DNA from 2 places in the Rhizobacter sp. LjRoot28 genome. Region 2 is predicted to be linked to the other one. Evidence: riboswitches for the same ligand, from Rfam matches in the RefSeq annotation. Region 2 holds a riboswitch; the other holds the start of a gene.
What was found. A riboswitch is a leader RNA that binds a small molecule or an ion and turns the genes downstream of it on or off. The one in region 2 is predicted to bind S-adenosylhomocysteine.

Region 1 (15,853 bases), 240 kb from region 2:
CCGGCACGTCGGCACCGAGGCGCGCCGCCTCGTCCACGAAGCGGAAGTACGCGTCGGCGTTGAAGAAGAGCTGCGTGATGGCCGAGTTGGCACCCGCCTGCACCTTGGCCGCGTAGGCCTGCAGGTCGGCCTGAGGCGAGCGGGCCTGAGGGTGCATCTCGGGATAGGCAGCCACTTCGATGTGGAAGTGGTCGCCGGTTTCCGCGCGGATGAAGGCGACGAGGTCGCTCGCGTAGCGGAACTCGCCAAAGCTGCCATAGCCGCTCGGCAGGTCGCCGCGCAGTGCAACGATGCGGCGCACGCCCTCGGCCCGGAACTGCGCCAGCGCGTCACGGATGGTCGCCTTGTCGGCACCGACGCAGGTGAAGTGGGGCGCGCCCTCCACGCCTTCGGCGAGGATGTCGTGCACCATGCTCAGCGTGCCCTTGTGCGTGGAGCCCCCGGCCCCGGCCGTCACCGAGCAGAACGACGGCTTCAGGGCGTAGAGCTCCTGGCGCACGGCGGCGTACTTGGCCACGCCGTCGGGCGTCTTGGCGGGGAAGAACTCCAGGCTGAGGGGCAGCTTGGCGGAAGAGGCGGTAGTCGGGCTCATCGGGGTAGGGTCCTGGGTGCGGTGCTCACTGCGGCTCGACGGCCTGCGCCCACACGAAGAATTCGGTGTTGCCGTTGCCCCCGGTGATGGGGCTCTGGAAGTACGCGCGCAGTTGCAGCGACTGCTGGCGGCAGGCCTGGCGGATGCGCGTCTCGACTTCCTGGAACAAGGCCTTGTCGCGCACGATGCCGCCCTTGCCGATCTGGTGCGGCTGCAGTTCGAACTGCGGCTTCACCAGGAGGAGCAGGTGGCCTCGCGGCGCGAGGTAGTGGACCAGCGTCGGCAGCACGTGGGTGCTGGAGATGAAGGACAGGTCGCCGGTGACGAAGCCGAAGCTCTGCGGCTTGACCGCGGCCTCGAAGGCCGAGCCCTTCACGTCGCGTGCGTTCACGCCCTCGAAGGACTGCACCCGCGGATCGGCCGCCAGCTTGGGGTGCAGTTGCCCGTGGCCGACGTCGATGCCCACCACTCCCGCGGCGCCATGTTGGAGCAGGGCGTCGGTGAAGCCGCCCGTGCTCTGGCCGGCGTCGAGGCAGGTCATGCCGGTGACGTCGATCTTGCAGTGGGCGAGGGCACCCTCCAGCTTGAGGCCGCCGCGCGAGACGAACTTGAGTTCGGCATCGTCGGTGACCTCGAGCTGGCATTCCTCGGGCACGTCTTCACCGGCCTTGCGCGGCACCGCCCAACCCTTCGGGCCGAGCCACCGCACCGCACCGCGCTCGATGAGCCGCTGGGCGGCCGAGCGGGTGGGCGCCAGGCCCTTCTGGAGAACGAGTTGGTCGATGCGCATCGGAAAGGCCTGATCAGTAGCGGTAGGTGTCGGGCTTGTACGGGCCCTGCTTGTCGACGCCGATGTAGGCCGCCTGCTCGTCGGTGAGCTCGGTCAGCATGGCGCCGACCTTCTTCAGGTGCAGGCGCGCCACCTTCTCGTCGAGGATCTTCGGCAGCACGTAGACCTTGCCCACCTGGTAGGCGTCGGGGCGCGTGAAGAGCTCGATCTGGGCGATCGTCTGGTTGGCGAAGCTCGAGGACATCACGAAGCTCGGGTGGCCCGTGCCGCAGCCGAGGTTCACGAGGCGGCCCTTGGCCAGCAGGATGATGCGCTTGCCGTCCGGGAACTTGATGTGGTCGACCTGCGGCTTGATCTCTTCCCATTCGTACTTCTCGATCGAGGCGATGTCGATCTCGTTGTCGAAGTGGCCGATGTTGCAGACGATGGCCTGGTCCTTCATGGCGGCCATGTGGTCGTGCGTGATGATCCGCTTGTTGCCGGTCGTGGTGACGAAGATGTCGGCCTTGTCGGCGGCGTACTCCATGGTCACGACCTTGTAGCCTTCCATCGCGGCCTGCAGGGCGTTGATCGGGTCGATCTCGGTGACCCACACCTGGGCGCTGAGCGCACGCAGAGCCTGGGCCGAGCCCTTGCCCACGTCGCCGTAGCCGGCCACGACGGCCACCTTGCCCGCGATCATCACGTCGGTCGCGCGCTTGATGCCGTCGACGAGCGATTCACGGCAGCCGTAGAGGTTGTCGAACTTGCTCTTGGTGACGCTGTCGTTCACGTTGAACGCGCGGAACAGCAGCGTGCCCTTGGCGCTCATCTCGTTCAGGCGGTGCACGCCGGTGGTGGTCTCCTCGGTCACGCCGATGATCTGGGCGGACTTGCGGGTGTACCAGGTCGGGTCCACGGCCAGCTTGGCCTTGATGGCAGCGAACAGGCAGGTCTCTTCCTCGCTCGTCGGGTTCGACAGCAGCGAGGCATCCTTCTCGGCGCGCTGGCCCAGGTGCATCAGCAGCGTGGCGTCGCCGCCGTCGTCGAGGATCATGTTCGGGCCTTCGCCGTCGGTGCCCTTGGCGCCGAACTCGAAGATGCGGTGGGTGAAGTCCCAGTACTCGGCGAGGGTCTCGCCCTTGTGCGCGAAGACCGGCGTGCCTTGCGCCACCAGGGCGGCGGCGGCGTGGTCCTGCGTCGAGAAGATGTTGCACGAGGCCCAGCGCACCTGGGCGCCGAGGGCCTGCAGCGTTTCCACCAGCACGGCGGTCTGGATGGTCATGTGCAGGCTGCCGGTGATGCGGGCGCCCTTGAGCGGCTGCGACTTGGCGAACTCGTCACGGATGGCCATCAGGCCGGGCATCTCCGTCTCGGCGATGCGGATTTCCTTGCGGCCCCAGTCGGCGAGCGACAGGTCGGCGACCGCGTGATCGGTATGGGGTTTGAGAATGGCGTTCATCGGGCAGGCTCCTGGGGTTGGGAACCCGCACGGGCACATGCCACGGGGAAGCGGTCGGCCCCTTCAGGGGCGGACTTCGGCACTCACCCACGAACACGTCGTCGTGCGGGTGAGCGCGGTTGCAAGTCGAAGTTCCGAGCCTGGGGCACCACGCCATGCGGGGGTACCTTGCAACGCTCCTCGGAAAGTTCGGAGATTGTAATCCGAGGCCGGCGGTGCCGTCAGTCAGTCAAGCGCGGAAATGCACGGATTCATGCGCGTCATCATGGCCGGGCCGAAGATCGTGGCAAAGGCCACGTCCTTGGCGTCGCGCGCCACGCCGGTGCGCACCAGCTCGTCGAGTGGCGACATCTTGGTCGGGTCGAAGGCCACCCAGCCGCAGCTCAGCCAGGCCTCGAAGACGGCGTGGAAGTCGGGCGGGGGGTCGTCGAAGGTCGCGTAGCCGACCGCCAACCGGGCCGGGATGTTGAGCGCCCGGCAGAAGGTGATGCCCAGGTGGGCGAAATCGCGGCAGACCCCGGCCCGCTGCAACAGCACATCCCGGGAGGTGGATGTGGCGTTGGTGGAGCCGATCTGGTAGTCGATGTTGTCGTGGATCCAGTCGCTGATTGCCAGCACGCGCCCGTAGCCCATCGGCACCTGGCCAAAGAGCTTCTGCGCGAAGCGGCTGAGTTCGTCCGACTCGCAGTAGCGGGTGGCGAAGAGGTTGTGCAGCACGTGGTCGGGCAGCTGGGCGAGGGGCACTTCGGTGGCCTCCCGGGCGTCGGGCTCGGGCAGGCGGCGCACCTGGGCGCGGTAGCGGACGCTCAGCGGTCCGCTGCCCGCGCGCAGGCGCACGAAGCGGTGGTGCTCGATGGGATCCTCGAAGATGTGCGTCGGGACCGCCGGGCTGACCTCGAAGGACTCGGAGATCAGGTGCTGGCGCGGCGTCGTCATCGCGTGCAGCTGGAACAGGAATTCGCAGTCGCCGCCGAGGTCGTACGCCAGTTCGCAGTCGATGTCGAAGCGTCGGCCCTGCGGCGTGTCGGTGGCGTTCGCCGTGTGCAGGTGCGGCTCGGCCGGCTCGGCGGTGCAGGGCAGGGAGAGGTCGAGGGCAGTCGTGCTCATGGGAGGCCTGGCATCAAGGGGCGGGCTCGGAAGCGAGGCGCCGCTGGTGCCATTGGAGGTGATTCCGCCGCAGTGCACCATCGGCGCCTCGCGCACGAGGCAGTAGGACAACGTGCGTAGCAATTCCCGGGCCCCGCATCCGCCCGGGCCGGCATCGCGGTGCAGGCCGTGCGACGATGCCGCCCATGCTCACCGCTCGCACGCCGGCATCCACCCTTCGGATCGCGGTGGCCCTGGCGCTTGCCACGGCCGTCTCGCTCGGCCTCGCCCGTTTCGCCTACGCCCTGCTGCTGCCGCCGATGCGGTCCGACCTGGGGTGGAGTTACCTCACGGGCGGCGCCATGAACACCGTGAACGCCGCCGGCTACCTCGTCGGCGCGCTGCTCGCCCCCGCCTGCCTGCGGCGCTTCCACGCCCGACCGGTGCTCGTGGTGAGCGCCGTGCTGACGAGCGTCCTGCTCGCCTTGCACGGCGCCGCACGGGGCGATGCCGCCTTGTACGGGCTTCGCTTTCTCACGGGCTGCGCCAGTGCGGGCACCTTCGTCTCGGGCGGGTTGCTCGCGGCGCGACTGGCCAGCGGCCCGGCCGTGCCGCCCGGTCTCGTGCTCGGCATCTACTACGGTGGCGCCGGGCTCGGCATCGTCGCGGCCTCGCTGCTGGTGCCGCCGCTGGCCGGCATGGCCATGCCCGGCGCGTGGCAGTGGGCCTGGGCGGCGCTGGGCGCGGCCGGCCTGTGCGCCGCAGCCGTCACGGCGCGGGCCACCCGGGGCTGGCAGGACGACGCGACCGCGGCCGGGGCCGCCTCGCCCTTCGAACTGCGGCGCTTCGCGTTCGGCCTCGCCGGCTACTTCTGCTTCGGACTGGGCTACATCGGCTACATGACCTTCATCATCACGCTGCTGCGCGAGCAGCGTTTCGGCGACGGCCTGATCACCGCCTTCTTCACCCTGCTGGGTCTGGGCACGGTGCTGTCGTCCTGGCTGTGGGCGGGCTTGCTGCAGCGGCATCGCAACGGAGTGCCGCTGGCGCTGCTCAACGTCCTGCTGGCCGGGGCCACGCTGCTGCCGGTGCTGAGCCGGCACCCGGTGGCGGTATTCGCCTCCGGCGCGGTGTTCGGCGGTGTGTTCCTGTCGGTGGTGGCGTCGACCACCGCGCTCGTGCGGCACAACGCCCCGCCCGCGGCGTGGTCGCGGGGCATCAGCGCCTTCACCATCACCTTTGCCGCTGGCCAGATCATCGGGCCGAGCGGGGTGGGGTGGGTGGCGGATGGACCGACCGGGCTGGTCGGCGGCCTGGCCGCGTCGGCCGCGGTGCTGCTGTTGGGTGCGCTGCTGGCGTGGCGTCAGAAGGCACTGGTCTGAACCGTCCCCGGCCGGCGTGCGCCGGCGGAGACGGCCCGCGTCAGGCGGTCAGAGACCGGCGGCGGCGCGCAGCGTGGCGGCCTTGTCGGTCGCCTCCCAGGTGAACTCCGGCTCCTCGCGGCCGAAGTGGCCGTAGGCGGCGGTCTTCTCGTAGATCGGACGCAGCAGGTCGAGCATCTGGATGATGCCCTTCGGGCGCAGGTCGAAGTGGGCGTTGACCAGCTCGGCGATCTTGTGGTCCGGGATCACGCCGGTGCCTTCGGTGTACACCGTCACGTTCATCGGGCGGGCCACGCCGATGGCATAGGCCACCTGGATCTGGCACTGGCGCGCCAGGCCCGCAGCCACCACGTTCTTCGCCACGTAGCGGGCGGCATAGGCGGCCGAGCGGTCGACCTTGCTCGGGTCCTTGCCGCTGAAGGCGCCGCCGCCGTGCGGGCAGGCGCCGCCATAGGTGTCGACGATGATCTTGCGGCCGGTCAGGCCGCAGTCGCCCTGCGGGCCGCCGATGACGAAGCGGCCGGTCGGGTTGATCAGGTAGCGGGTTTCCTTCAGCCACTCCTTCGGCAGCACCGGCTTGATGATCTCCTCGATGATGGCTTCGTTGAACGAGGCCTTCATCTTGGTCGCCGACTCGCTCTGGTCGGGGTGGTGCTGGGTGGAGAGCACCACGGTGTCGATCGAGTGGGGCTTGCCGTCGACGTAGCGCATCGTCACCTGGCTCTTGGCGTCCGGGCGCAGGAAGGGCAGCCGGCCGTCCTTGCGCAGCTGCGCCTGGCGCTCCACCAGGCGGTGGGCGTAGTAGATCGGCGCGGGCATCAGTTCGGGCGTCTCGTCGCAGGCGTAGCCGAACATCAGGCCCTGGTCGCCGGCACCGATGTTGAGGTGGTCGTCGGAGGCGTGGTCCACGCCCTGGGCGATGTCGTTGCTCTGCTTGTCGTAGCAGACCATCACCGCGCAGCCCTTGTAGTCGATGCCGTACTCGGTGTTGTCGTAGCCGATGCGCTTGATGGTGTCGCGCGCGATCTGGATGTAGTCGACGTGCGCGTTGGTGGTGATCTCACCGGCCAGCACGACGAGACCGGTGTTGGTCAGCGTCTCGGCGGCCACGCGGGAGCGGGGGTCCTGCTTGAAGATGGCGTCGAGGATGGCATCCGAGATCTGGTCAGCGACCTTGTCGGGGTGACCTTCGGAGACGGACTCGGATGTGAAAAGGAAATCGTTCGACACTCTTAAACTCCAGTAGGTTGCAAATTGCGTTGCCGACCGGGAGGGTTCTGAGCGGCGAACGCTTTAGCAGGATTTATGAGTCGCCCTGCAAGTAGTCCAGTAACTCGGCGACGTGCGCATTATAGAAACCCCGTTTCCCATGTTGAGCCTATTTCGTTGGTTTTCCCGGCTTCCGCTGCCCTTGCTCCACGCGATTGGGGGGGTGCTCGGCTGGGTGACCTACGCGGCCTCGCCCACCTACCGGCGGCGTCTTCGCGCGAATGCCGAGCGCGCCGGTGTGCCGGCGTCGGCATGGCGCGGCGCCGTGGCTTCGGCCGGCCGCATGGTGGCCGAGCTGCCGTTCCTGTGGGCGCGCCCGGCCGGCGTACCCATCCTGCCCAAGGTGCGCTTCGAGGGCGAGGCGCTGCTGTCGGAGGCGCTGGCCCAGGGCAAGGGGGTGCTGCTGCTCACGCCGCACATGGGCTGCTTCGAGGTGACGGCCCAGGCCATCGCCGAGCGCTTCGGCGCCACCCGCCCCATCACGGTGCTGTACCGCCCGGCGCGCCAGCCCTGGCTGCGCGACCTGGTGCGCACCTCGCGCGAACGCACTCACCTGTTCGCCGCGCCCGCCACGCTCACCGGGGTGCGCCAGATGATCCGCGCCCTGCGCCGTGGCGAGATGGTGGGTCTGCTGCCCGACCAGGTGCCGCCCGAGGGCATGGGCGTGTGGGCGCCCTTTTTCGGTCAACCGGCCTACACGATGACCCTGGCGGCGCGCCTCGTTCAGCAGACGGGCGCCGTGGTGTTGCTCACCTGGGGTGACCGATTGCCCAACGGGCGCGGTTATGTGCAGCGCTTCTTTCCGTTTCCGGAATCCCTGCCAGACGATGCGGCAGAATCCGCGGCCGCGATCAACCGGGCGATGGAGGGGCTGATCCGCCAGTGCCCCGCGCAATACCTGTGGGGCTACCACCGGTACAAGCAGCCCCGGTCGCAGCCGCCGGTCGACGATTCGGCCGTGGACAAGGACAAGCAATGAACATGGGCACACGGCTGCTCCTCGGGTTCCTGTGGCTGGTGCAGTGGCTGCCGATGCCGGTGCTGGCCGCGCTCGGGCGCGCGCTCGGCCGGCTGTTGTGGGCGCTGGCGTCGTCGCGCCGGAAGATCGCGCTGCGCAACCTCGAACTGTGCTTTCCCGAGCTCGCGGCGGATGAACGCCGGCGGCTGGCGCGCGAACATTTCCAGTGGCTCGGGCGCAGCATCCTCGAGCGCAGCCTGCTGTGGTTCGCCTCGGCCGAGCGGCTCAAGCGGGTGATCCAGGTCGAGGGTGATGTGAAGCTCGCCGAGCGCAGCAAGAAGCCGGTGATGTGGCTCGTGCCGCACTTCATGGGCCTGGACGTGGCCGGTGTGGCCGTGCTGATCTTCCAGAACCACGAAGGCTGCTCGATGTACCAGGAGCAGAGCAATGCGGCCATGAACGAGGTGATCCGCCGCGGCCGGCTGCGCTTCGGCCATGCGCAGATCTTCCCGCGCAGCGACAAGGCCTTGCCGCTCATCCGTGCCATCCGCCGGGGCGTCGCCTTCTTCAACCTGCCCGACATGGACTTCGGCGAGCGCGATGCGGCCTTCGTTCCGTTCTTCGGCGTGCAGGCGGCCACGCTGCTCGCGCCCTCGCGCATGGCGCGCGCCCTCGACATGGTGGTGCAGCCGGTGATCGCCGAGATGCTACCTGGCGGGCAGGGCTACAAGGTGCGCTTCGGCGAGCCCTGGACCCACTTCCCGACCGACGACCCGGTCGCCGACACCGCTGCCATGAACCGCTGGATCGAAGAAGAGATCCGCAAGAACCCCGCGCAGTACCTGTGGGTGCACAAGCGCTTCAAGACGCGGCCGGCCGGCGAGGCCTCGCTGTACTGAGGCCTTCGGCCGGGCGCGGCCGGCGGCCCGGGCGGATAATCGCGCGATGCGACTTCACTTCACCAAGATGCATGGTGCGGGCAACGACTTCGTGGTGATCGACGCCACCCGTGCTCCGCTCGACCTCACGCCGGCGCAGCTGCGCCTCCTCGGTGACCGGCGCTTCGGCGTCGGTGCCGACCAGATCCTGGTCGTCGAGCGCACGGCCAGCCACGGTGTCGACTTCCGCTACCGCATCTTCAACGGCGCGAGCGGCGAGGAGGTCGAGCAGTGCGGCAACGGGGCCCGCTGCTTCGTCCGCTACGTGGTCGACCAGGGTCTGACCGACAAGTCCACCATCCAGGTGGAAACCATGAACACCCGGCTGGAACTGCGCCTGCAGGACGACGGCCGCGTCACCGTCGACATGGGCGCCCCCGTGTTCCCGCCGGCCCAGGTGCCGTTCGAGCCGAGCGGCCTGTCGGCCCGCAGCGTCAACGGCTTCGAGCTGTGGCCGCTCGACCTGAACGGGGTCACCGCCGAAGTGGCCGTGGTGTCGATGGGCAATCCGCATGCGGTGCGTTTGGTCGACGACGTGGACGCCGCGCCGGTCGATTCGCAGGGGCCGTTGATCGAGCGGCATCCCCGCTTCCCGCGCAAGGTGAATGCCGGCTTCCTGCAGGTGCTGGACCGCGGGCATGTGCGCCTGCGCGTCTACGAACGGGGTGCGGGCGAGACGCTGGCCTGCGGCACCGGCGCCTGCGCCGCGGTCGTCGCCGGCATCCGCCTCGGCCTGCTCGACGCGAAGGTCGACGTCGAGACCCGCGGCGGTCGGCTTACCATCGAGTGGCAGGGCGGCGATTCGAGCGTCCGCATGACCGGCCCCGCCGTGACCGTATTCCAAGGAGACATCGAGCTGTGAGCATGAACCTGCAAGGCATCACCGAAGACGACATCGCCAACTACCTGGCGAACACGCCCGGGTTCTTCGAGCGCCACGCCGAGCTGCTGGCCTCCATCCACCTCACCAGTCCGCACGGCCAGCGGGCCGTCTCGCTGCAGGAGCGGCAGATGGAGATGCTGCGCGACAAGCACAAGGGCCTGGAGATGCGGATCATGGAGATGATCCGCCATGGCCAGGAGAACGTCGCCATCGCCGACCGCCTGCACCGCTGGACGCGCGCGCTGCTGCTCACCCACGATCCGGTCGAGGTGCCGGCCGTGCTGGTGCGCGAACTGCAGCACCAGTTCCTCATCCCGCAGGCCGGCATCCGGCTGTGGGGCGTGGCTGAAGCCTTCCAGGGCCAGCCGTTCTCCCAGGCGGTGAGCGCCGATGCGCAGAGCTTCACCTCCAGCCTCACCACGCCCTACTGCGGCATGAACTCCGGCTTCGAGGCGTCGGGCTGGCTGGACGATGCTGCGGCCGTGACGTCCATGGCCCTCATCCCCCTGCGGGCCGACCTCGCCACACCGGCCTTCGGCATGCTGGTGCTGGGCTCGCCCGACCCGACGCGCTTCAGCGCCGACATGGGCACCGACTTCCTGGTGCGCATCGGTGATCTGGCGAGCGCGGGCCTGTCGCGCCTGCTGCCGACGGCCTGACCATGCCGCGCGGGGCAGTGGGGCAGACCCCGGCCGGCGCCACCCAGGCGTCTGCGGTGTCCGCGCCACCCGCTGCGCTGGCCGACGACATCGTTCGTCACCTGCAGCACCTGCAGGTCGAGCGTCGCCTGGCCGCGCGCACACTCGAGCTCTACCGGGAAGCGCTGGCGCGCCTGCAAGGCTACGCCGAAGCCCAGCCCGTCGACCTGCGGGCGGTGCAGGTCTTCCACGTGCGGCGATGGGCCGCCATGCTGCATGCCGGTGGCCTGGCGCCACGCAGCATCGCGCTGGTCCTGTCGGCCTGGCGGGGCTTCTATCGCTGGCTGGGCCACGACGGCCTGGTGAAGCTCAACCCGGTCGAAGGCGTTCGTGCACCCAAGGCCGCGGTGCCGCTGCCCAAGGCGCTGTCGGTCGACCAGGCCGTCACCCTGGCCGAGGCGCCGGGCGATGACGATGCGCCGGCGCTGGTGGCGCGCGACCAGTGCGTCGTCGAGTTGCTCTACGGATGCGGCTTGCGCGTGGGCGAGCTGGTGGGCCTGGACGTGAGGCCCGGCGCCGCCGCCGGCGGCTGGGTCGACGCGGCCGACGGCATGGCGCACGTCATGGGCAAGGGCAGCAAGCGCCGCGGCGTGCCGGTCGGCGGGCCGGCGCTGAAGGCGTTGGCCGCCTGGCTCGACGCGCGCCCCGGCATGGCGCGGCCCGAGGAGCCCGCCTTGTTCGTGAACCAGCGCGGCACGCGCATGACGGCGCCCCAAGTGCGCGGCCGGCTCAAGCGGCGCGCCTTGCAGGCAGGCCTGCCCACCCACGTCCACCCCCACATGCTGCGCCATTCCTTTGCCTCGCACGTGCTGCAGTCCAGTGGCGACCTGCGTGCGGTGCAGGAACTGCTTGGCCACGCCAACATCCGCACCACGCAGGTCTACACCAAGCTCGACTTCCAGCACCTGGCCAAGGTGTACGACGCCGCACATCCCCGCGCCAGGAAGCGCTGAATCGGCGCCGCCCGCCTTGCACGCGGCGACAATCGCGGCATGAAAACGATCACCCTGCGCGAAGGCAAGGACCGCTCCCTGCGCAAGCGCCACCCCTGGATCTTCCCCGGCAGCATTGCCAGCGGCAAGGCGGACCCGGGCGAGACCGTGCGCGTCAACGCCCCCGACGGCAGCTTCCTGGCCTGGGCCGCCTACAGCCCGGCGTCGCAGATCCGGGTGCGGGCCTGGAGCTTCATCGAGACCGAGCGCATCGACGCCGCCTTCTTCGAGCGCCGCGTGCGCGAGGCGGTGGCCATCCGGGCCCGCCTGCCGATCGCCAGCGACGGGGTGCGCCTCATCCATGGTGAGGCCGATGGCCTGCCCGGCCTCATCGTGGACCGCTACGGCGACACCTTGAGCGCCCAGTTCCTGTCGGCCGGCATCGAACGCTGGAAGAACGTCATCGCCGACCAGTTGCTCAAGGTCACCGGCCTCTCGCGCCTGTACGAACGCAGCGACGCCAGCACCCGCGAGCTGGAGGGGCTGCCCTCGGTGACGGGCTGGCTGCGTGGCAGCGGCGACACCGAGGTGACCATCCGCGAGCACGACTGGCGGCTCACGGTGGACGTGGCGGAGGGCCACAAGACAGGCTTCTACCTCGACCAGCGCGACAGCCGAAAGCTCTTCGCCGACACCGTGCGGCACTTCGGCTGCCAACGGGTGCTCAACTGCTACAGCTACACCGGCGGCTTCAGCGTGGCGGCGCTGGCGGGTGGTGCGGCGCAGGTGACGAGCGTCGACTCCTCGGGGCCGGCACTCGCCCGTGCCACACGACACGTCGAGCTCAACGGCTTCGATCCGTCGCGCCACGAAGCACTCGACGCGGACGTGAATGCCACCTTGCGCGAGTTCGTGCGCCAGGGCCGCCGCTTCGACGCCATCGTGCTCGACCCGCCCAAGTTCGCGCCAACCGCGGCGCATGCCGAGCGGGCGGCGCGCGCCTACAAGGACATCAACCGCCTCGGCTTCATGCTGCTGGAGCCGGGGGGCCTGCTGTTCACCTATTCGTGCTCTGGGGGCATCAGCGCCGATCTCTTCCACAAGATCGTCGCCGGCGCCGGACTCGACGCCCCGGCCGACGGGCTGATCTATGCCCGCACCGGCGCTGCGCCAGACCACCCGATGACGATCACCTTCCCTGAGGGTGAGTACCTGAAGGGCCTGGTGGTCCTCAAGCGCTGAAGCGTGCGGCGAGGGGGCGGCTTGCCCGCCGCTCAGCCCATGCGCACGCAGTCGCGGCCGGCGCGCTTGGCGGCATAGAGCGCCGCATCCGCGCGGGCCAGCAATTGCTCGATGCTCTCGTCCGGCTGGCACACCGCCACGCCGAGCGAAACCGTCACCTGCAGGTCCGCCGCCACGCGGCCCCAGTCGTGCCTGGCCACGCCGTCCCGCACACGCTCGGCCGCAAGGTGGGCCGACGATGCATCTTCGGTGGCGGTGAGCACCGCGAGGAACTCCTCGCCGCCGTAGCGGCCCAGCCGGTCGGTGTCCCGCATCTCGGCCGCGGCCCGCTTCGAGAAGTAGCGCAGCACCTCGTCGCCCACCTGGTGGCCGAAGCGGTCGTTCACCTGCTTGAAGTGGTCGATGTCGAGCAGGATGATGGCGAAGGACTGGCCGGTGAGTTCGAGCTTGCGGTGCTGCTGCGAGAGGAGCTCCATCACGCTGCGGCGGCTGAGGGTGCCGGTGAGGCCGTCGCGGTTGGCCCGGCGGTGCATCTTCTCGAACTTCTTGCGCAGCTTGGCGTTGCGCTGCATCAGCATGTCGCGCAGCTCGGCGCCGTACAGGTCGAGCAAGGTGCTGCGTGCCAGGATCAATGCGAACCATGCCACGCTGATCACGCGTTGGAGGCCTGTGTCCATCGGCAGGTCGAGGTGCAGGTCCGAGAAGCCGATCACCGCGCCCACGCCCACGGCGATCAGCGCGGAGGTGGCCAGCACGTGCGTTCGCGACACCTTCATCGCCCCGAACGCATGGATGATGAGCAGGTTCATCAGCAGGAGCACGCCGATGCCCGGCACCCACATCATGAACGCGAGGTTGATGGCCGAGTGCATCAACATCTGCGGCACCACGAGGTAGGGGTCGCTCAGGCTTTCGCTGCGACCGAGGCGCAGCAACAGCGAGAAAATGCCGCACGCCACCGCCCCGGCAGCCGCATACGTCCAGGGCACCAGGGCCTCCAGTGCGCCGGCGTGGGCCAGCCCCAGCAGCAAGGCCGTGTCGACGGTGTAGCTGATGAACACCACAGCCAGCATCTGCAGGCACTGGCGCTGCCGATCGGTGCGCCGCGCAGGGGTGGCGGACCGGGCGGCTTCGGCGCGGGGTTCAGCGGGGGTCGAGGCAGACATGGGCGGAGCGCAGCGGAAGGTCGGGCGTCGGTCGGGTGGCCGGCGATCGGCTCGTTATCGGCGTGCCGTGCCTCGGCTTGAACCGACGACATGCGGCAGTACCACCGCGGGCTCGAATTTGGCACGCTTCACGCTGAAGAACGCCTTCACGTTGCGCACATTGGCGTCCTGCGTGAAGAGGCGGTGCACCAGCGCGTCGTACGCAGGCATGTCGGCCACGTGCAGCACCAACATGAAATCCGGCCCGGGGGAGACACGGTAGCACTGTTGCACCGCCGAATCGGCCACGGCCCGGGCTTCAAATGCAGCCAAATGTTCAGCGCCTTGCCGGTCCAGCGTGACCTCGGCCAAGGCGGTGAGCCCGGCGCCGAGCCGCTCGCTCGACACGATGGCCACGCGGCGCTCGATGACGCCCGCCTCGACCAGCCGGCGAACGCGGCGCAGGCAGGTGGCGGGCGAGGTCTTGACCGCGGCGGCCAGGTCCTGGTTCGACAGCGAGGCGTCCTGTTGCAGCACCCCCAGGATGCGGTGGTCGGTGTCGTCCAAAGTCACTGGGATGGTGGATCCTTGCAATTCTGGTGACGACATGGGGGCCTGATTTCAGGATGATGTGACTTTGGTGGATTATTGCGATTGGGTGTGAAAGATGCAAACTCCCTTCACCGCTCGGCGCCTACCATCGCACACCTTTTCGCAGTTTCCGGAGCGTTCCCATGTGTGGCATCGTCGGCGCCGTCAGCACCCGCAACATCGTCCCCATCCTCATCGAAGGCCTGAAGCGCCTTGAGTACCGGGGCTACGACTCCTGCGGCGTGGCCGTGCACCAGTCGGGCCAGCTGCGCCGGGCGCGCAGCACAGCCCGCGTGTCAGAGCTGCAGGCCAACGTCGAGACCGACCATGTGCAGAGCGGCACGGGCATCGCCCACACCCGCTGGGCCACCCACGGCGCCCCCGCCGTGCACAACGCCCACCCGCATTTCTCGCACGGCCCGGCCGGAGACGCGAACATCGCCGCCTCGGGCCGCATCGCCGTCGTGCACAACGGCATCATCGAGAACCACGACGAACTGCGCTTCGAACTGAAGGCCAAGGGCTACGGCTTCGACAGCCAGACCGACACCGAGGTCATCGCCCACCTGATCGACCACCTCTACACCGGCGACCTGCTCGACGCCGTCCAGCGCGCCACCCTGCGCCTGCGCGGGGCCTACGCCATCGCCGTGTTCTGCCGCGACGAACCGAACCGCGTGATCGGCGCCCGCGAAGGCTCGCCGCTGGTGCTGGGCGTCGGTGACGGCGAGCACTTCCTCGCCTCAGACGCCATGGCCCTGGCCGGCGTCACCGACCGCATCATCTACCTGGAAGAGGGCGACGTCGTCGACGTGCAGCTCGGCAAGGTGTGGATCACGAGCCGCACCCCCGAAGGCCGCGCCTACGGCGCCGCGCCCGCCACCGCCGCGCAGGCCTTCCGCCCCGTGCAGCGCGAGGTGCGCATCGTCCACGCCCACACCGGCGCCGCCGAGCTCGGCCCCTACCGGCACTTCATGCAGAAGGAGATCTTCGAGCAGCCGCGCGCCATCGCCGACACGCTCGACGCCGTCGACAGCATCTCCCCCGACCTCTTCGGCGACGGCGCCTACCGCATTTTCAAGGACATCGACTCCGTCCTCATCCTCGCCTGCGGCACCAGCTACTACAGCGGCTCCACTGCCAAGTACTGGCTCGAGAGCATCGCCAAGATCCCCGTGAGCGTGGAGATTGCGAGCGAATACCGCTACCGCGACAGCGTGCCCAACCCACGCCAGCTCGTGGTCACCATCACCCAGAGCGGCGAGACCGCCGACACGCTGGCCGCGCTCAAGCACGCCCGCAGCCTGGGCATGGAACACACCCTGACCATCTGCAACGTGGCCACCAGCGCCATGGTGCGCGAGTGCCGCCTGGCCTACATCACCCGCGCCGGCGTCGAGATCGGCGTGGCCTCCACCAAGGCCTTCAGCACCCAGCTCGTCGGCCTCTTCCTGCTGACCCTGGCCCTCGCCCAGGTGCGCGGCCACCTCACCGAGGCGGAGGAACTCGCCCACCTCAAGGCCCTGCGCCACCTGCCCGTCGCCGTGCAAGCGGTCCTGGCGCTCGAGCCTCAGGTCATCGCCTGGGCCGAAGACTTCGCCCGCAAGGAGAACGCCCTCTTCCTCGGCCGCGGCCTGCACTACCCCATCGCCCTCGAAGGCGCCTTGAAGCTCAAGGAAATCAGCTACATCCACGCCGAGGCCTACCCCGCCGGCGAACTCAAGCACGGCCCGCTCGCCCTGGTGACGTCAGAAATGCCCGTCGTCACCATCGCCCCGAACGACACCCTGCTGGAAAAGCTCAAGAGCAACCTCCAGGAAGTGCGCGCCCGCGGCGGCGAACTCTTCGTCTTCGCCGACGCCGACACCCACATCGAGCCGAGCGAAGGCGTGAAGGTCATCCGCAT
Region 2 (15,853 bases):
CGCCGAACTGCAGGAGCTCACCCCGGCCGTCGAGCAGCGAAGCGCCGAGAAGGTGATCGCGGACCGAGCCGACCGCCGCTCGCGCCGGCCCGGAGAGTCCGCTCGCCACCATGCCGCCCACCGTGCCGCCCGCGGCAAAGTGCGGCGGCTCGAAGGCCAGCGCCTGGCCCCGCTCCGCCAGGGCCGCCTCGAGTTCGGCGAGCGGCGTACCGCACAGCGCCGTGACGACGAGCTCGGTGGGTTGGTAACTCGTGATGCCGGTGAGCCGGCGCGTGTCCAGCGGACGGCCGCGTGGTGCCTCTCCGAGGAATCGCTTGGTCGCCCCGCCCCGGACCTCGACGGGCTCGCCGGCGGCGTGGGCAGCGCGGACCTGGTCGACGATGGAAGCGAGTTCGGGCTGCATGGACTCAGCGGGTGGGGTGAACGAAGCGCTCAGAAGCGCGGGATCTCGGCAAAGGCGAGCAGGCCCCGACGCACATGCATCTTCCCGTTCTCGGCGCATCGCACCAGCGAGGGCAGCACCTTGCCGGGGTTGAGGATGCCGGCCGGGTCGAAGGCCGACTTCAGTTCCCGCATGCGGTCGAGCTCGGCGGGTGAGAACTGCACGCACATCGACGACAGCTTCTCGACACCCACGCCATGCTCGCCCGTCACCGTGCCGCCCATGCGGACGCTGGTCTCGAGGATGTCGGCGCCGAAGCGTTCGCATCGGTCCAGCTGGTCCGGGTCATTGGCGTCATAGAGGATCAGGGGGTGCAGGTTGCCGTCGCCCGCGTGGAAGACGTTCGCGCAGCGCAGGCCGTAGCGGGTTTCCATGGCCGCGATGGCCTCCAGCATGTCGGCCAGGCGGTGGCGGGGGATGGTGGAGTCCATGCACATGTAGTCCGGACTGATGCGCCCGCTGGCCGGGAAGGCGTTCTTGCGCCCGCTCCAGAAGCGCAGTCGCTGCGCTTCGTCCTGGCTGACCTCGGCCCGCGTGGCGCCGGCGGCGACCAGGACGTCCAGCATGCGGTCGATCTCCTCGGCCACTTCTTCGGGTGTGCCATCGCTCTCGCAAAGCAGGATGGCCTCGGCCGTCAGGTCGTAGCCGGCGTGCACGAAGTCTTCGACGGCGGCGATCATCGGCCGGTCCATCATTTCGAGACCGGCGGGAATGATGCCCGCCGCGATGATGTTGGCCACCGCATCGCCGGCCCGCCGCAGGTTGTCGAAGCTCGCCATGATGCAGCGCGCCAATTGCGGGCGCGGCACCAGCCGTACCGTCACCTCGGTGATGACGGCCAGCATGCCTTCGCTGCCCACCACCACGGACAGCAGGTCGAGGCCGGCGCTGTCGAGCGCTTCCGAGCCGAACTCGACGGCAACGCCTGCGGCGGTGAACCCCCGGACCCTCAGCACGTTGTGCAAGGTGAGCCCGTACTTCAGGCAGTGCACGCCGCCGGAGTTCTCGGCCACGTTGCCGCCGATGGTGCAGGCGATCTGGCTGCTGGGGTCGGGTGCGTAGTAGAGGCCGTGCGGCGCGGCGGCTTCGCTGATGGCGAGGTTGCGCACCCCGCACTGGACCGTCGCCGTGCGCGCGCGGGCGTCGACGGCAAGGATGCGGTTGAAGCGGGCCAGGCTGAGCGACACGCCCAGTGCATGCGGCATCGCGCCGCCGCTCAGGCCCGTGCCCGCCCCCCGTGCAACCACAGGCACGCCCAGGCGGTAACAGGTGCGCAGCACCGCCGCCAGTTGCGCTTCCGTCTCGGGAAGGGCGACGAGCAGGGGCACCTGTCGGTAGGCGGTGAGACCATCGCACTCATAAGGCACGGTGTCTTCCGCCTGCCAGAGGAGGGCATGTGCCGGCAGCAGCGGCCGCAGCGCATCGAGCACCTCGCCCCGACGCGCCAGCCGGGCGCGGTTGCCTGCGGTGTCTGCGACGGCGGGGCCGGCGCTCATGCGCGGACCTCGTCCCGGAAGACCGTGAGCACGCCGGTGTAGCCGTAGAGGTGATGGTGGGCGATCTCGCCGGCGGCAAAGAAGCCGACCAGGGGCACGTCGCCCAGCGCGTGGCGGACGATGGCGAGCTCGGCCGACGGGCCGCCGAAGTGCGGCCCCCCGCGCCCCGTGCAGCTGACGTAGATGGCGCCGCGGATGCCACCCGCTGCAGGCGGGAGCGGGTCGGAGCGGGGCGCCGATCGCGCGGTGGCGGTATCGTGGGAGGGGTGGTCGGACTCGAGCTCCTCGCGGATCTCGCTGCAGATGCGCACGAGGTCGCGCCGGGCTGCCTCGGTGTTGCGGTGGCAGAACGCGAGTTGCATGCCGGCCTGAACCTCCTCGGCCACGGCAATGCCGCGTTCCTTCGGGTCGATGCCCAGCAGGTGGCGTACGCGCGTGTCGACCCCGAACTGTCCGCGGTGGGCAAGGACCTGTTCCTGCGGCTCGTTCAGTCCGACGAGGGTCTGGCGCAGGCGATCCAGGGCCTCGCGCGGTTCGCGGTCCGACACGCCCAGGTCGCTCATGAGCACGTCGAGGGCCGGCTCTCCATCCAGCGTGAGCACCAGGTTGCGTTGCGCCGCGGTGACCTGGCGGACCGGACCGATGGGCTGGCACCCCTGCGTGACCCGCGACACCAGGGCGATGTCCCGAGTGAACGCCACGCCCGACAGCCCGCCTTCGATCACCGCATCGGCCACCTGGAGGGCGCGCGTGCGCGACGACACCAGCCCGCCGAACAGGTAGCCGCTCGTGGTGCGGGCGCTCATTTCGCCGACCAGCTCGTCGAGGTCGGGTGTGGCGGGGTCGGCATGGACCTGCGCCGTCGCAGCGGCGAACGGACCCAGTGGCCGCGCACCCGAAAAGACCTTGAAACTGTTACGCGGCAGGTCGGACAGCATCAGCACCAGCGCTGGCTCGTCGATGTACTCCGCCGCATCCGCTGCGACGCCGGTCCCCACGCCCCCCACCCACGACACTCCGGGCCACCGCTGCCCCAGTTCGGCCAAGAGCGCGACCGCGTGGTCGGCGTAGTGGTCGCTGAAGTAGACCCAGCCGAGCGTGGCGTCACGAACGTGATATGAATCGGGGTGCTCGCGACGGGCTTCGATCTGGGCCGCCGCGAGGGCGAGTGCGATGCGCCAGTCCGGATGGGTGGCGTGCGCGTGGAGGAAAGGTCTCATCGTTCAGCGCTTGGGCGCGGTCGGGCGCTTTCGTGCGGGGCTGGCGGACGTTGATTTGCGCGCGGACTTCGCGGCCGGGCGCGTCGACTTGGGCGCCGGTTCGCCGACCGGGGTGCCTTGCGGTTCCTGCATGGCATTCGCCGCGAGCTGCGTGAACTGCTTCGTCAGGGCGCCCCACCATTGCACCGGGTCCACCATCGACGCCGCAGCGTCTCCGGCGGCACTGCCGGAGGCCGAAGCGGGACCGCCCTTGGCGGACTTGGCGGCCGGCTCTCGGAGGGTTTCAGCCTCAGGCTCCGCGACGGGCGCGGGCGGCGGTTCGGTCGGCACGGGTGGTCGCGCACGAAGGGAGTCGCGCAGATCGCCCATCTGCACGTTCATGGTCTTCAGGGTCGAGAGGGTCATGCGCTGCACTTCAAGCGCCTGGATCGTCGCGCCCAGCATGCGCGCGTTCTGCTCGAGCCAGAACTGCACCGTGCGGAGTTCGCCGATGCGCTTCTCGAGTTCCTCAGGGTTGATGGTCGGCGCGATCCATTGGCCCATGGCGGGCATCGCGGTGCCGGCGTTCTTGACCAGGTTCTGGAGGAAGTCGAACCCGGGGACCATGTTGGTGAAGGAAGGGGTGTCGGCCATCATGGCTCCTGCAGTGAGGTGGGCCGGATCATTGTGCATGCGATTCCATGGAGGCCGCAATCGAGGGGAGCCCCGGGGTGCGTCCTGCCGCGGCGCCCGCGGTTCGCGGACTTTCAACGTGCGAATTCGATCCGGCGGACGCTGTAGCCGCGGCGGGCCAGTTGGGCCGGTATACCGTCGGGCCCCACCAGGTGCAGGCTGCCGACGGCTGCGAACACCCGGCGACCTTCGGCATGCAGGGCGTCGATGCCATCGGCCAGCCCGGGATTGCGGTCGTTGAGGAGCGCCTTCAGCTGTGCACGCTCCTCGGGCGTGTTGGCACAGTCGCACCAGTCGGCGTAGTCGACGAGGGCCCGTTCGTCACCGGTCTCCCAGGTGCGGGCGATGCGCAGCATCATCGGGCGAACCTTGCCGTCCTCCAGGTCCAGGAGCATGCGGTCGAGCGACGCCCGTTGCTGCGCCTGCGTGGGGCTGATGAGCAGGGCGAGTTGCTTCTCGGGGCTCTCGAGGCCGACCACCGGCAGTCCGGCGGCCCGGGCCCGCCGCGCCAGCGCGACGTCGATGCCGTGCGCCGCATCCAGGCCGTCGTGCTGCGCCATCGTGGCCATGAGCGTCATGGCGATCATTTCCGGCGCCACCTGTGTCATCAGGGCTTCGGGCAGGCAGGCGAGCTGCATCTGGTTGGCGAGCCGTCGCGCCAGCTCATCGCCGAGGGTGTGGCGTGGATTCGGCGCCATGCCGCTGCGCAGGGCCTGCGCCGTCCGCGGGTCGAGCGGATCGAGTTCCAGCGCCAGCAGGTCGCTGGCCTGGAGCGCTGCGCGCACCTGCGGTCCCGGGACGGTCCACTCGTAGCGGCCGATGTGGATCGTTCCGTACAGCCACGAACTGCGGCCGTCGCGGGTGACCTGCCACAGCAGGCCGCGGTCGCGGGCCGTGCGTTCGGCCTGAGCCTGACTTGCCGAGGACGGGGCCGCCGCCACCGGTGGGCAGGCCGCCGGCGCCGTGTCGGCGACGGCCGGTGGGCCGAGCAGCGCCCAAGGCAGCGTGGCAAGCCAGCGCCAGCGGCCGAAGAGCCGCCTCATGGTTGCCCGCCTCCCAGATCGAAGCTCAACACCCCCTCGTGCTGCTGCCAGCGCAGCCGACCGAGCACGTCCATGCCAAGCAGCGGCCTGTCTCCGAGCCCGGCCAGCGCGACGACGCGCAGGCCTTGCGCACTGACGCCCCCCTCCAGAGTCAGGTCCGCGCGCACCACGTCGCCCTGGACCACGCCCGCTGCGGTGCGCGATTGGACCTGGCCGATGGCGACGAGGCCGAGGTCCCGGGCGAGCGCTGCCGAGATGGCGGTGCCCGTCGCGCCGGTGTCGACGAGGAACTCGACATTGCGGCCGTTGATGGTGCCCGGCCAGTGGTAGTGGCCGTCGGAACCGCGGCGGATCTCGACGCGGTTGCCCTCGGCCTGGAACTGCGTGCGAGCGCGCTGGGCTTCCCAGGCTTCGAAGGACAGGAAGACGCCGAGGCCCAGCAGCAGCCAGACCGTGGCGATCTTGAGGGTGTGGGGCAGTTCGGACATCTCGTTCGCAGTGTCGCCGAAGTGCCGCGGCCGGTGTGCCGCGGGGCCGTGGCGACGCCGCGCGGCGACGGCCGCGTCAGGCGTCGGCCTCGCGCTCCGCCTCGGCCGGCGATGTGATGGTGTGGTCGATGGCGCCGAAGACCGACTGTCCGTCCAGGCCCTTCATCTCGATGCGAACCGTGTCGCCGTGGCGGAGGAAATCGGTGCGCGGCTCGCCGTGCTCGATGGTTTCGACCGCCCGCTTCTCGGCGATGCAGGCGAAGCCCCGGCTGCCGTCCTTGCTGCTCACCACCCCGCCTCCCACGAGCGTGCCCGCGCGCAGCGGGCGAGTCCGGGCGGCGTGGGCAATCAGCCGGCCGAACTGGAACTTCATGTCGGCGCCGGCGTCGCACACGCCGAAGCGCTTGCCGTTCCAGGTGGCCTGCAGGGGCAGGTGGACGCGACCGCCCTTCCAGGCGTCACCCAATTCATCGGGCGTCACCGCGAGGGGCGAGCAGGCGGCGGCGGGCCGGGCGCTCAGTAGTCCTGCGCCCCGGGCCTGCTCCGCCGCGGCGACATGGCACAGGTTCACCTCGTTCACAAGCATGACGAGGCGGATCGCGTCGATGGCCCGATCCGGCGCGGCGCCCATCGGCACGTCGCCCGTGACCACGACAAGGCCGGCGCCGAAGTCGATGCCGGCCTTCTCGCTGGCCACGACGACGGCATCCGTGGGACCGAGCATCGTGTCGCTGGATGCCTGCGCAAGCAGCGGTTCGGTGCGCAGGCCTTCGGGCGCTGGCGATCCCGCCGCTTGGCACAGCCGCTCCACATGGCTCGGGTACGCCGAACCGCTCAGCCGCTGGAATGCCCTCGGCAGCGGCGCCATGCACAGCGCCGGGTCGAAGGCGAAGGCATGGCGGGCCCGTCCGTGGTTCAGCGAGACGGACAGTTCCTCGAGCTGCGGCGAAAGGAAGTTCCAGTCGTCCAGCACCTGCTGCAGGCGCGTGGCAATGCCGTTGGCATAGTGCGCGGTGCTGAGGTCACGCGAGACGACGACAAGCTGCCCGTCCCGGGATCCGTCCTTGTAACTGGCGAGTTTCATGGTGAGTGGCGTGGCATGGCATTCGGTTTCCCGTATTGTCGGTGCATGCACGCCCCGAACTTTTCGCCTTCCCCTCCCCGCGGCCGGTGGCCCGTCCTGCTGCCCTTCGTCGTCCCCGTCGTACTCGCGCACCTCGCGCTGGCGGGAGCGACCCTTTCGCATGCCGAGACGGCGCCTGCTGGCGCTGCGCCACTGAACCGGGCGCCCGTGTCAGTGCGCGTCGTAGAGCCTGCGCTGCCCGTGGCGGCCGAACCGGCCGCTGCGGTGGACGTGACACCGGCCGCTGCGCCGCGTCCGCTCGCGGCACGGCCGGCCCGCGCAGCGTCGGCACTGCCGGTGTCCTTGCCCCCGCCTCCGGATTCGCCCGTCTACCGCACGCGCATTCCACCGCCCACCACCCTGCGCTACGCGCTCAGCCGCGGACCATGGAACGGCAATGGGGAGCTGGTCTGGGAGCACCAGGGCGACCGCTATCACGCCCGCCTGGAAGGCCGGGTGGCCGGTTTCAAGGTCCTGACCTGGGACAGCAGCGGCAGCTTCGACACGGCGGGTCTCGCCCCGACGCGCTTCACGGACGAACGGCGTGGCAAGGCGGCCAAGGCGGCGAATTTCCAGCGCGCCGCCGGCAAGATCACCTATTCCGGCCCGCCCGACGAATATCCCCTGCTGCCCGGCAGCCAGGACCGACTGAGCTGGATGGTGCAGATCGCGGCCATCGCATCGGCCGACCCGCAGCGGGTCGCCCCGGGCAAGCGGGTCAGCATGTTCGTCTCCGGCGCCCGGGGCGATGCGGACATGTGGACCTTCCAGTCCGTGGGCAGCGAGTCGGTTTCGATTGGCGGCAGCTCGGTGCCGGCCATCAAGCTGCTGCGCCAGCCGCGCAAGGCCCAGGACACGCGGGTGGAGGTGTGGCTCGATCCCGCACTGCACCATCTGCCGGTCCGCGCGCGCCTCACCAGTTCACCGGAGAACGAAACTTTGGAACTGGTGCGCCGCGTTCACGATCCATCGTGATGCACATTCCGGCAAGATGGCCTTGAAACCGCCGCCGCCGGCCCGAGGTACGAGGTGTCACCAGGAGATTCACGATGCAAATGGTCTACAACTCGGACAATTACGTGGTCGTTCAGTTCGATCTGCCGCAATCGGAAGACACGGATCTGGGCGACGACGCCCTGTCTCGCGGTGGATTCGAGATCGTCGACAAGTTTGCGCGCAAGGAAATCTTCATCGAAGGCGCCATGGCGGAGACCTTCAAGGACGAGGTCACCGCGCTGATCGAGACCTCCCCCTCCGAGGAGGAAATGGACGCCTACATCGAACGTTACACCTCGCTGATGTTGCACCCGGTGGTGCTGCACTGACGTCGCAGCCCTGAAATGGCCACACGGGCGCGCGGACAAGCGCTCCCCGTGCGGCCGCGCCTTGCGCTATGGTGCAGGCGCAACCCGGTGGTCCCGGGGCTTGCCCCTTGGTGCGTGGTGCGCCAAGATGGTCCCGACGCCCGTACCGCCGCAGGAGCTGCACCATGGCCACCTCTCACGTCGATGCCCGCGTGGTGCTGTCACCCGGCCTGCGTGACGCGCCGGTGCTCGACCGCATGTGTTCGCAGTTCGTGCTCACCCTGACCGTGCGGCATGCGGCGCGCTTCAACCTGCGCCGGGACTGGAACAGCCTGCTCTCCCTGACGGCCAAGCACCTCGTGTGGCCCGCCAGCGTGCTGGCGCGCCTGCGCGCATTCCTGACCACGCGCTGCCGCGGCAATGACCACTGGCGCGGGCACGAGGCCCTGAGCGACGCCGTCTTCATGGAGCGCCATGGCGGCTGGGGCGGCCCCTACGAAGAAGGCACTCTCTTCTTCTACATCGACGAGTACATCAAGGACGCGCCCAAGGACCTGCTGGCCGTCATCGGCACCACGGCCGAATGGCTGGACCGCAGCCTGAAGAAGGAATCGACGCTCGTCGAGAAGAACATCGACGCCTTGGCCGGTCTGCTGCAGCTCAACCCGGCCGAGCGTGCGTTGCTGTTGTACGGCACGCTGGCGCGCTATCAGCGCGACCTGCGGGGCCTCCTGGTGGAGTTCAAGGTTTCCAATGCGCAGGAAGCCTATGCAGCGATTGCCGTGGTCGCGGGCGTGAACGAGCAGGAGGTGGCCGAAGCGTTGCGGGCCGGTTCGCGGCTCGAGCGCACCGGCATGGTCGAGAACCTCATCTCGGAGCACAACATTACCGACCTCGCCGACCTGATGAAGGTCAGCGAGCAGCTGCCGCCGGTGCTGATGCGGCACTACGAAGGCCCGTCGGACCTGATGGCCGTGTTCACCCGCCCGGCAGCCCGAAGCCAGCTCGCCCCCTCCGACTTCCATTACGTCGGTGAGGACCAGCAGGTCCTCACCGCGCTGCTGCGCAATGCAGTCGCCCGGCGTGAGCCCGGCGTGAACGTGCTCCTGTATGGCCCGCCCGGCACCGGCAAGACCGAGCTGGCCAAGGTGGCTGCGCAGGCGGCCGGGCTCGAGCTCTACGAAGTGGAGTACGCCGATCGGGATGGCAACAGCCTGAGCGGACGCGACCGCTACCGCTCCCTGCAGATCAGCCAGGTCTTCCTGAAGGGCAGCGCCACGGTGGCTCTGCTCTTCGACGAGGTGGAAGACGTCTTTCCGCCCATCTCCACCGACGCCGCCCAGTTCATGGCGCGGCTCGACACCGGCGACGGCATGCCGTCCGGCAGCGTCAGCGGCAAGGCCTGGGTCAACCAGATCCTCGAGACCAATCCGGTTCCGGTGATCTGGGTCACCAACCGCATCGAGCAGATCGATCCCGCGTTTCGTCGGCGCTTCCAATATCACCTGGAACTCAAATCGCCGCCGCCAGGCGCCCGCGAGGCACTCGTAACCCGCGCCCTCGAAGGCGTGGCCGTGTCGCCCGCCTTCTCGGCCCGTTTGGCAGAGCGGCGCGGACTCACGCCGGCCCAGGTGCGGACGGCCGTGAAGTTTGCCCAGCTCACCGCCGAGGCTGCAGCACCGGCGGCGATCGAGGCGCTGATCGAGCGTCAGCTCGGCAATGCCGACAAGGCGCTGGGCTCGGCGGGCGGCGAACGGGGCGCCCGCCGCGTCGTCACCCGCTACGACCTGTCGCTGGTGCACACCGCATCGCGCTTCGAGGTGCCGAAGATCGTCGAGGCCCTCGCTCGCAAGCAGTACGGCACCCTGTGCTTCCATGGCCCGCCGGGCACGGGCAAGACGGCGCTGGCCGAGCACATTGCCCAGCAATTGCAGCGACCGCTGCTCGTGCGCCAGGCGTCGGACCTCTCCAGCAAATACGTCGGCGAGACGGAGCAGAACCTCGCGCGCATGTTCGAGGAAGCGCAGGCCGAGCAGGCGGTGCTGCTGCTGGACGAGGCCGACAGCTTCCTGCGCAGCCGACGACGCGCCGAGCGCAATCACGAGGTCACGGAGGTCAACGAGATGCTGCAGGGCATGGAGCGCTTCGCCGGCGTCTTCATCTGCACGACGAACCTCTTCGAGGACCTGGACGAGGCGGCGCTGCGCCGCTTCACCTTCAAGGTCCGGTTCCTTCCGCTGACGGCCGAACAGCGCGAGCGCATGTTCGCCGCCGAAGCCCTGGCGGGTGAAGCGCTGTCGCTGACGGTCGAGCAGGCCGCCCGGCTGCGCCAGCTCGATGCCCTCACCGCCGGTGATTTCGCGGCGGTACGACAGCAGGTCGAGGTGCTTGGCGAAGCGTTCACCCCGGACGAGTTCCTCTCGCAACTGGAGGCCGAGCACCGGGTGAAGCCCGAAGTACGGCACCAGAAGGGCATGGGCTTCATGCGGTGACGAGTCGCGGCAGCTGCAAGCTGCTCCGGGGGCAATGACGACAATCCATGGGCAATGATGTCCGACGCCTACATCGATTGGGGACAGTCGCCGGTTTTGTGGCTCGGCACGTTCCTTCTCGCGTTGTTCGGCGCCTACGTGACGCTCGGGATGGCGCGCGGCGTGCGGTCGCCCGATTCCGGAACCTCCCGCCGGTGCCTGGCAGGTGCGACGGTGGCCCTCGCGGCGAGCGTGTGCGGGGCCCACTTCATCGTCCTGGCCGACTTCGAGATCCCGGTGCGGCCGTACCACCGCGTGGAGAGCGTGCTCGGGCTGGTCGTGGTGTCGCTGGCCGTTGCTGCGCTCGCGATTCGCTTGGCGGTCACGCGCCAGCCGCGTTGGGGAACCGACCTCGCCGCTGCTGTGCTTCTGGGCTTGTTGCTGTGCGCGGTGCCGGTGCTGGGCATGCTGAGCCTGGACCTGTTTCCCGCGCCCGTCTGGCTGCCGACGCCCTGGTGGGGTGCCTGGCTTGTCGTGATCGGCGCGGTGGCTGGAGCCTGGGCGCTGCTCTCGCGCAGTCGGCATCGGCGGAGCGGTCCGTTCGGCCTCTGGCAGGCGGCCGCATCGCTGGTGCTGGCCAACGGCGTGCTGGCGGGCAACGGGCTGCTGATGCAGGTCATGGCGCTGCCCTGGGAAGCCGGGTCCGATCCCCGGGGCGCCACGGTCGGCGGCGACACGCTGTTCGCGCTCGCCTCCCTCGGCGTGCCGGCGCTCCTTTCCGTGCTGCTGCTGTCGTCCTGGCTGGAAGTGCGGTTCAAGCTGGCCCTGCGTCGGGCCCGGGAAGAGGCCGAGATCGCCGCCCGGACGGATCCGCTGACCGGCTTGGCCAATCGGGCCATGTTCGAGACCTGGCTGTCCCGGGCCACCGCGCATGCCGATCGCAACGGGGAGCGCCTCGCGGTGCTGCTCGTCAACATCGATGGTTTGAAGACCGTCAACGAGTCCTTCGGCCAGGCCGCCGGCGACGCGGTGCTGTGCGAGATGGGGCGGCGGCTGAGGGCGAGGGCCGGCGGGCGCGAGGAGGTGGCCCGTGCCGGAGGTGACGAATTCCTGGTGCTGCTGCGCGGCAGCCCCGGAACGGCCGAGGCCCGTGAACGCGGGCACCGCCTGCTGCAGCTGCTGGCCGAAGGATTCACGCTCGATGAGCGAGAGCTCGCCATGTCGTGCTCGGTGGGCGTTGCGGTCTTCCCCGACCATGGCAGCCACGGGCGGCTCATCACCCATGCCGCGGCAGCCATGCATGCGGCCAAGCGGCAAGGCGGCGGCGCCGTGTCCGTCTTCGATCCGAGCATGGTGGCGGGCGCACGCGACCAGGCGGAACTGCTGAGGGACCTGCGCCATGCCGTGGCCGACCGCGACCTGATGCTGTACTACCAACCCAAGGTCCACGCGCCCAGCGGCCAGATCACCGGTGTCGAAGCGCTGATGCGCTGGCGCCATCCGCAGCGCGGCATGGTGGGGCCCGACGTCTTTGTTCCCCTGGCCGAGCGATTCGGGCTCATCCAGCCGCTTGGCAACTGGGCCCTCGACGAGGTGTGCCGGCAGATCCGGGCCTGGGCCGATGGCGGACTGTTGATGCGAGTGGCCTTGAACCTGTCGGTCCACCAGTTGCGGCAGGAAGGTCTCGTCGAACGCATCCTCGATGCGCTGGCTCGCCACGACGTGCGACCTGGCCAGCTCACCTGCGAGATCACCGAAACCGTCGCCATGGAGGACACGCGCAAGACCCTGCGCATCATCGAGCGCCTGACGGCCGCCGGGGTCCACCTGTCGATCGATGATTTCGGGACCGGCTACTCCAGCTTGAGCTACCTGCGCCAGCTGGCTGCCGAAGAGCTCAAGATCGATCGCAGCTTCGTGATGGACCTGGAAGTGAGCGCGGATGCGCGTGCGATCGTCGACGCCGTGATCAAGCTCGCTCAGGCGCTGGGCATGAAGGTGGTGGCCGAAGGCGTGGAGACCGAAGGGCAGCAGGCCATCCTGCGCGGCCTGGGTTGCGACGAGCTGCAGGGTTACCTCTTCGCCAAGCCCATGCCCGCCGAGGCGTTGACCGTCTGGGCGATGCGCCATGAAGGGCCGCGCGACATGGAATTCCGGCCCTCGCTGTTCGACAATTCCCTGCGCTGATCGGCGGCGAGGATGCCCATGCCGAGGGCCCGTTCGCGCGAGCTTTCTACAATCGGGGCATGAACACCCCTTCCTTCACCCGCGCTGCCGCCCTTCCGGGCATCATGAAAAACCGCATCGTCATCCTCGACGGGGCGATGGGCACGATGATCCAGCGCTACAAGCTGGGCGAGGCCGACTACCGCGGCACCCGCTTCGCCGACCACCCGAAGGATCTGAAGGGGAACAACGAGCTGCTGCAGTTCACGCGGCCCGACGTCATCCGGGAGATCCACGAGCAGTACCTCGCGGCCGGGGCCGACCTCATCGAGACGAACACCTTCGGCGCGACGAGCGTCGCGCAGGACGACTACGGCCTCGCGCCGCTGGCGCGCGAGATGAACGTGGTCGCCGCCCGTCTGGCCCGCGAGGCCTGCGACAAGTACAGCACCCCGGACCGTCCGCGCTTCGTGGCGGGCGCGCTCGGCCCGACGCCGCGAACGGCGAGCATCAGCCCCGACGTGAACGACCCCGCGGCGCGCAACGTGCACTTCGACGAGCTGCGCGCGGCCTACTACGAACAGGGCGAGGCACTCCTCGAAGGGGGGGCCGACCTGTTCCTCGTCGAAACCATCTTCGACACGCTGAATGCCAAGGCGGCCATCTTCGCGCTCGATGAGCTGATGGAGAACACCGGCGAGCGCCTGCCCGTCATCATCTCCGGCACGGTGACCGATGCATCCGGCCGCATCCTCTCCGGACAGACCGTCACCGCCTTCTGGCACAGCGTGCGCCACGCCCGGCCGCTGGCCATCGGGCTGAACTGCGCGCTTGGTGCGACCTTGATGCGTCCCTACATCGAGGAACTGGCCCGGGCCGCCGGCGACACCTTCATCAGCTGCTACCCGAACGCCGGCCTGCCCAATCCGATGAGCGAGACGGGCTTCGACGAGACGCCGGAGATCACCGGCGGGCTCGTCGAGGAATTTGCTCGCGCGGGCTTCCTCAACATCGCGGGCGGCTGCTGCGGCACCACGCCCGATCACATCGCCGAGATCGCTCGCCGGGTGGGCAAGTACCAGCCGCGCTGCGTGCACGGCGGCCTGTTCAGCGAGCTGCTGGCGGCGTGACGCCGGCGCGGCCGGCGGGCGCGGCGTTGCGCTCGCCGACCAGGATCTCCACGCGCCGGTTCTGGGCGCGCCCGCTGTCGCTGTCGTTGCTCGCGATCGGGTCCTGGGCGCCTCGACCGGCAATGGCGATGCGAACCGGTGACATTCCGCGGGCCACCAGCCAGTCCCGGGTGCTGGCCGCCCGGTCCAGCGACAGCGCGTTGTTGGCCGAGGCCGAGCCCTTGCTGTCGGTGTGGCCCACGATGCGCACGTCTACCTGGGTCTGCCGGCGCAGGGCGACCACGATCTGGTCCAGTGCCGTGCGCGCGCCCGGCTTGAGCGCGGCCCGGTTGGCCTCGAAGCTGAGGTCGCCGGGCAAGGTGATCCACAGGCGGTCGTCCGTGCTGCGGGCGATGGTGACGTCCGTGCCGCGCAGTGCGCTTTCCAGTTGATCACGTGCGGCCTGCATGGCCGGTGACCATACGAACCCGCCCGGGCCCGGCTTGCCGTAGACGGGCCCCGGCGCCGACCCTTCCACCGCACCGCTCACCTTCGGGACTTCCCGGGGCGAGGAGCCGCAACCGGCAGCGAGCAGCAGGGTGCCGAGGCAAGTGGCGAGAAGCAGGCGGTGGCAGGTCAGCGAATGGGGCATGGGGCTTCCGATCATGTGAGAGGAGGACATTGCCCAGGCGCCGTGCAGCGTCGGCGTGGGCCTCGTGATTGAACCGCATCCTGCCCGATCCGTGTAACCGGGGCGTCCCGGGGCGGAATGCCGGGAGGCGAGGTGCCCGGCCACCCGAGAAACGCCCGCCGCGCTTAAAATCGCCTGTCCAAGGAGCGTTGCGACCCCCGGCCTGCCGGGTGGCCAGGCTTGGAGCTCGAAACCACGCTCGCCCGCCATTGGCTGCTGCATTCGCCTTTCCATGCATGCGCCGCGGGTCGAGCGCCGCGGTTCGTGCCCACCTGTGCCTGCCGTGACTCCTTCCGCCCCCACCCACCTGCCACCCCCCATGAAGCTGTCGGGCCTCGAGCCCGTGGTCATCGGCGCGGGCACCCTGTTCGTCAACATCGGCGAGCGCACGAACGTGACGGGGTCCAAGGCCTTCGCGCGGATGATCCTGAACGGCGAGTTCGAGCAGGCCCTGAGCGTGGCGCGCCAGCAGGTCGAGAACGGTGCGCAGGTCATCGACGTCAACATGGACGAGGCCATGCTGGACAGCAAGGCCTCGATGGTCCGCTTCCTCAACCTGATCGCCAGCGAACCCGAGATCTCGCGGGTGCCGATCATGATCGACAGCTCCAAGTGGGAGGTCATCGAGGCGGGCCTCAAGTGCATCCAGGGCAAGGGCATCGTCAACTCCATCTCGATGAAGGAAGGGGTGGAGCCGTTCCGGCGCCAGGCGCGGTTGATCCGGCGCTACGGCGCCGCCGCGGTGGTGATGGCCTTCGACGAACAGGGACAGGCCGACACCTACGCCCGCAAGACCGAGATCTGTGAGCGGGCCTACCGCATCCTCGTCGACGAGGTCGGCTTCCCGCCCGAGGACATCATCTTCGACCCGAACATCTTCGCCATCGCGACCGGCATCGAAGAGCACGACAACTACGCGGTGGACTTCATCGAGGCCACCCGCTGGATCAAGCAGAACCTGCCCGGCGCCAAGGTCAGCGGCGGTGTGTCGAACGTCAGCTTCAGCTTCCGCGGCAACGACCCGATGCGCGAGGCGATCCACACCGTGTTCCTGTACCACGCCATCCAGGCGGGCATGGACATGGGCATCGTGAACGCCGGCATGGTTGGGGTGTACGACGACCTCGACCCCGTGTTGCGCGAGCGGGTCGAGGACGTCGTGCTGAACCGTCGACCGAACTATCGGCCGGGAGAGCCGGAGATCAGCGCCAGCGAACGCCTGATCGAGATCGCCGAGAGCGCCAAGGGCGCCGCCAAGGACGACACCGCCAAGCTCGCCTGGCGTGCCAAGCCGGTCGCCGAGCGCCTCAGCCACGCGCTGGTCCACGGCATCAACGACTACATCGTCGAGGACACCGAGGAGGTGTATCAGGCCATTCGCGCCACGGGCGGGCGGCCGCTGCACGTGATCGAAGGTCCGCTGATGGATGGCATGAACGTCGTCGGCGACCTCTTCGGCCAGGGCAAGATGTTCCTGCCCCAGGTGGTCAAGAGTGCGCGTGTGATGAAGCAGGCCGTCGCCCACCTCCTGCCGTACATCGAGGAAGAGAAGCGGCTGCTGATCGACGCGGGTGGCGAAGCGCGCGCCAAGGGCAAGATCGTCATCGCCACCGTCAAGGGCGACGTGC

Region 1: linked by a shared signal. The riboswitch ahead of ahcY (adenosylhomocysteinase) and the one ahead of metH (methionine synthase) in region 2 are both predicted to bind S-adenosylhomocysteine.

What each region holds. Positions count from the first base shown of each region.
Region 1 is NZ_CAXUQC020000001.1:3,936,045-3,951,897, reverse strand. Features, by position in the region: gene ACSQ2F_RS17995 (methylenetetrahydrofolate reductase) at 1-592, opposite strand, end outside; gene ACSQ2F_RS17990 (TlyA family RNA methyltransferase) at 618-1,382, opposite strand; gene ahcY (adenosylhomocysteinase) at 1,396-2,823, opposite strand; S-adenosyl-L-homocysteine riboswitch at 2,928-3,011, opposite strand; gene ACSQ2F_RS17980 (transglutaminase-like domain-containing protein) at 3,049-3,930, opposite strand; gene ACSQ2F_RS17975 (YbfB/YjiJ family MFS transporter) at 4,107-5,291, shown strand; gene metK (methionine adenosyltransferase) at 5,340-6,521, opposite strand; gene ACSQ2F_RS17965 (lysophospholipid acyltransferase family protein) at 6,661-7,539, shown strand; gene ACSQ2F_RS17960 (LpxL/LpxP family acyltransferase) at 7,536-8,417, shown strand; gene dapF (diaminopimelate epimerase) at 8,464-9,318, shown strand; gene ACSQ2F_RS17950 (DUF484 family protein) at 9,321-9,998, shown strand; gene ACSQ2F_RS17945 (tyrosine recombinase XerC) at 10,001-10,990, shown strand; gene ACSQ2F_RS17940 (class I SAM-dependent rRNA methyltransferase) at 11,030-12,211, shown strand; gene ACSQ2F_RS17935 (GGDEF domain-containing protein) at 12,244-13,377, opposite strand; gene ACSQ2F_RS17930 (Lrp/AsnC family transcriptional regulator) at 13,432-13,929, opposite strand; gene glmS (glutamine--fructose-6-phosphate transaminase (isomerizing)) at 14,091-15,853, shown strand, end outside.
Region 2 is NZ_CAXUQC020000001.1:4,178,511-4,194,363, reverse strand. Features, by position in the region: gene glcE (glycolate oxidase subunit GlcE) at 1-403, opposite strand, end outside; gene ACSQ2F_RS19175 (FAD-linked oxidase C-terminal domain-containing protein) at 433-1,938, opposite strand; gene ACSQ2F_RS19170 (FIST signal transduction protein) at 1,935-3,158, opposite strand; gene ACSQ2F_RS19165 (PhaM family polyhydroxyalkanoate granule multifunctional regulatory protein) at 3,162-3,791, opposite strand; gene ACSQ2F_RS19160 (TraB/GumN family protein) at 3,905-4,873, opposite strand; gene ACSQ2F_RS19155 (retropepsin-like aspartic protease family protein) at 4,870-5,361, opposite strand; gene ACSQ2F_RS19150 (fumarylacetoacetate hydrolase family protein) at 5,438-6,445, opposite strand; gene ACSQ2F_RS19145 (DUF3108 domain-containing protein) at 6,491-7,459, shown strand; gene ACSQ2F_RS19140 (BTH_I0359 family protein) at 7,534-7,809, shown strand; gene ACSQ2F_RS19135 (ATP-binding protein) at 7,974-10,280, shown strand; gene ACSQ2F_RS19130 (putative bifunctional diguanylate cyclase/phosphodiesterase) at 10,338-12,446, shown strand; gene ACSQ2F_RS19125 (homocysteine S-methyltransferase family protein) at 12,506-13,555, shown strand; gene ACSQ2F_RS19120 (OmpA family protein) at 13,533-14,186, opposite strand; S-adenosyl-L-homocysteine riboswitch at 14,361-14,433, shown strand; gene metH (methionine synthase) at 14,458-15,853, shown strand, end outside.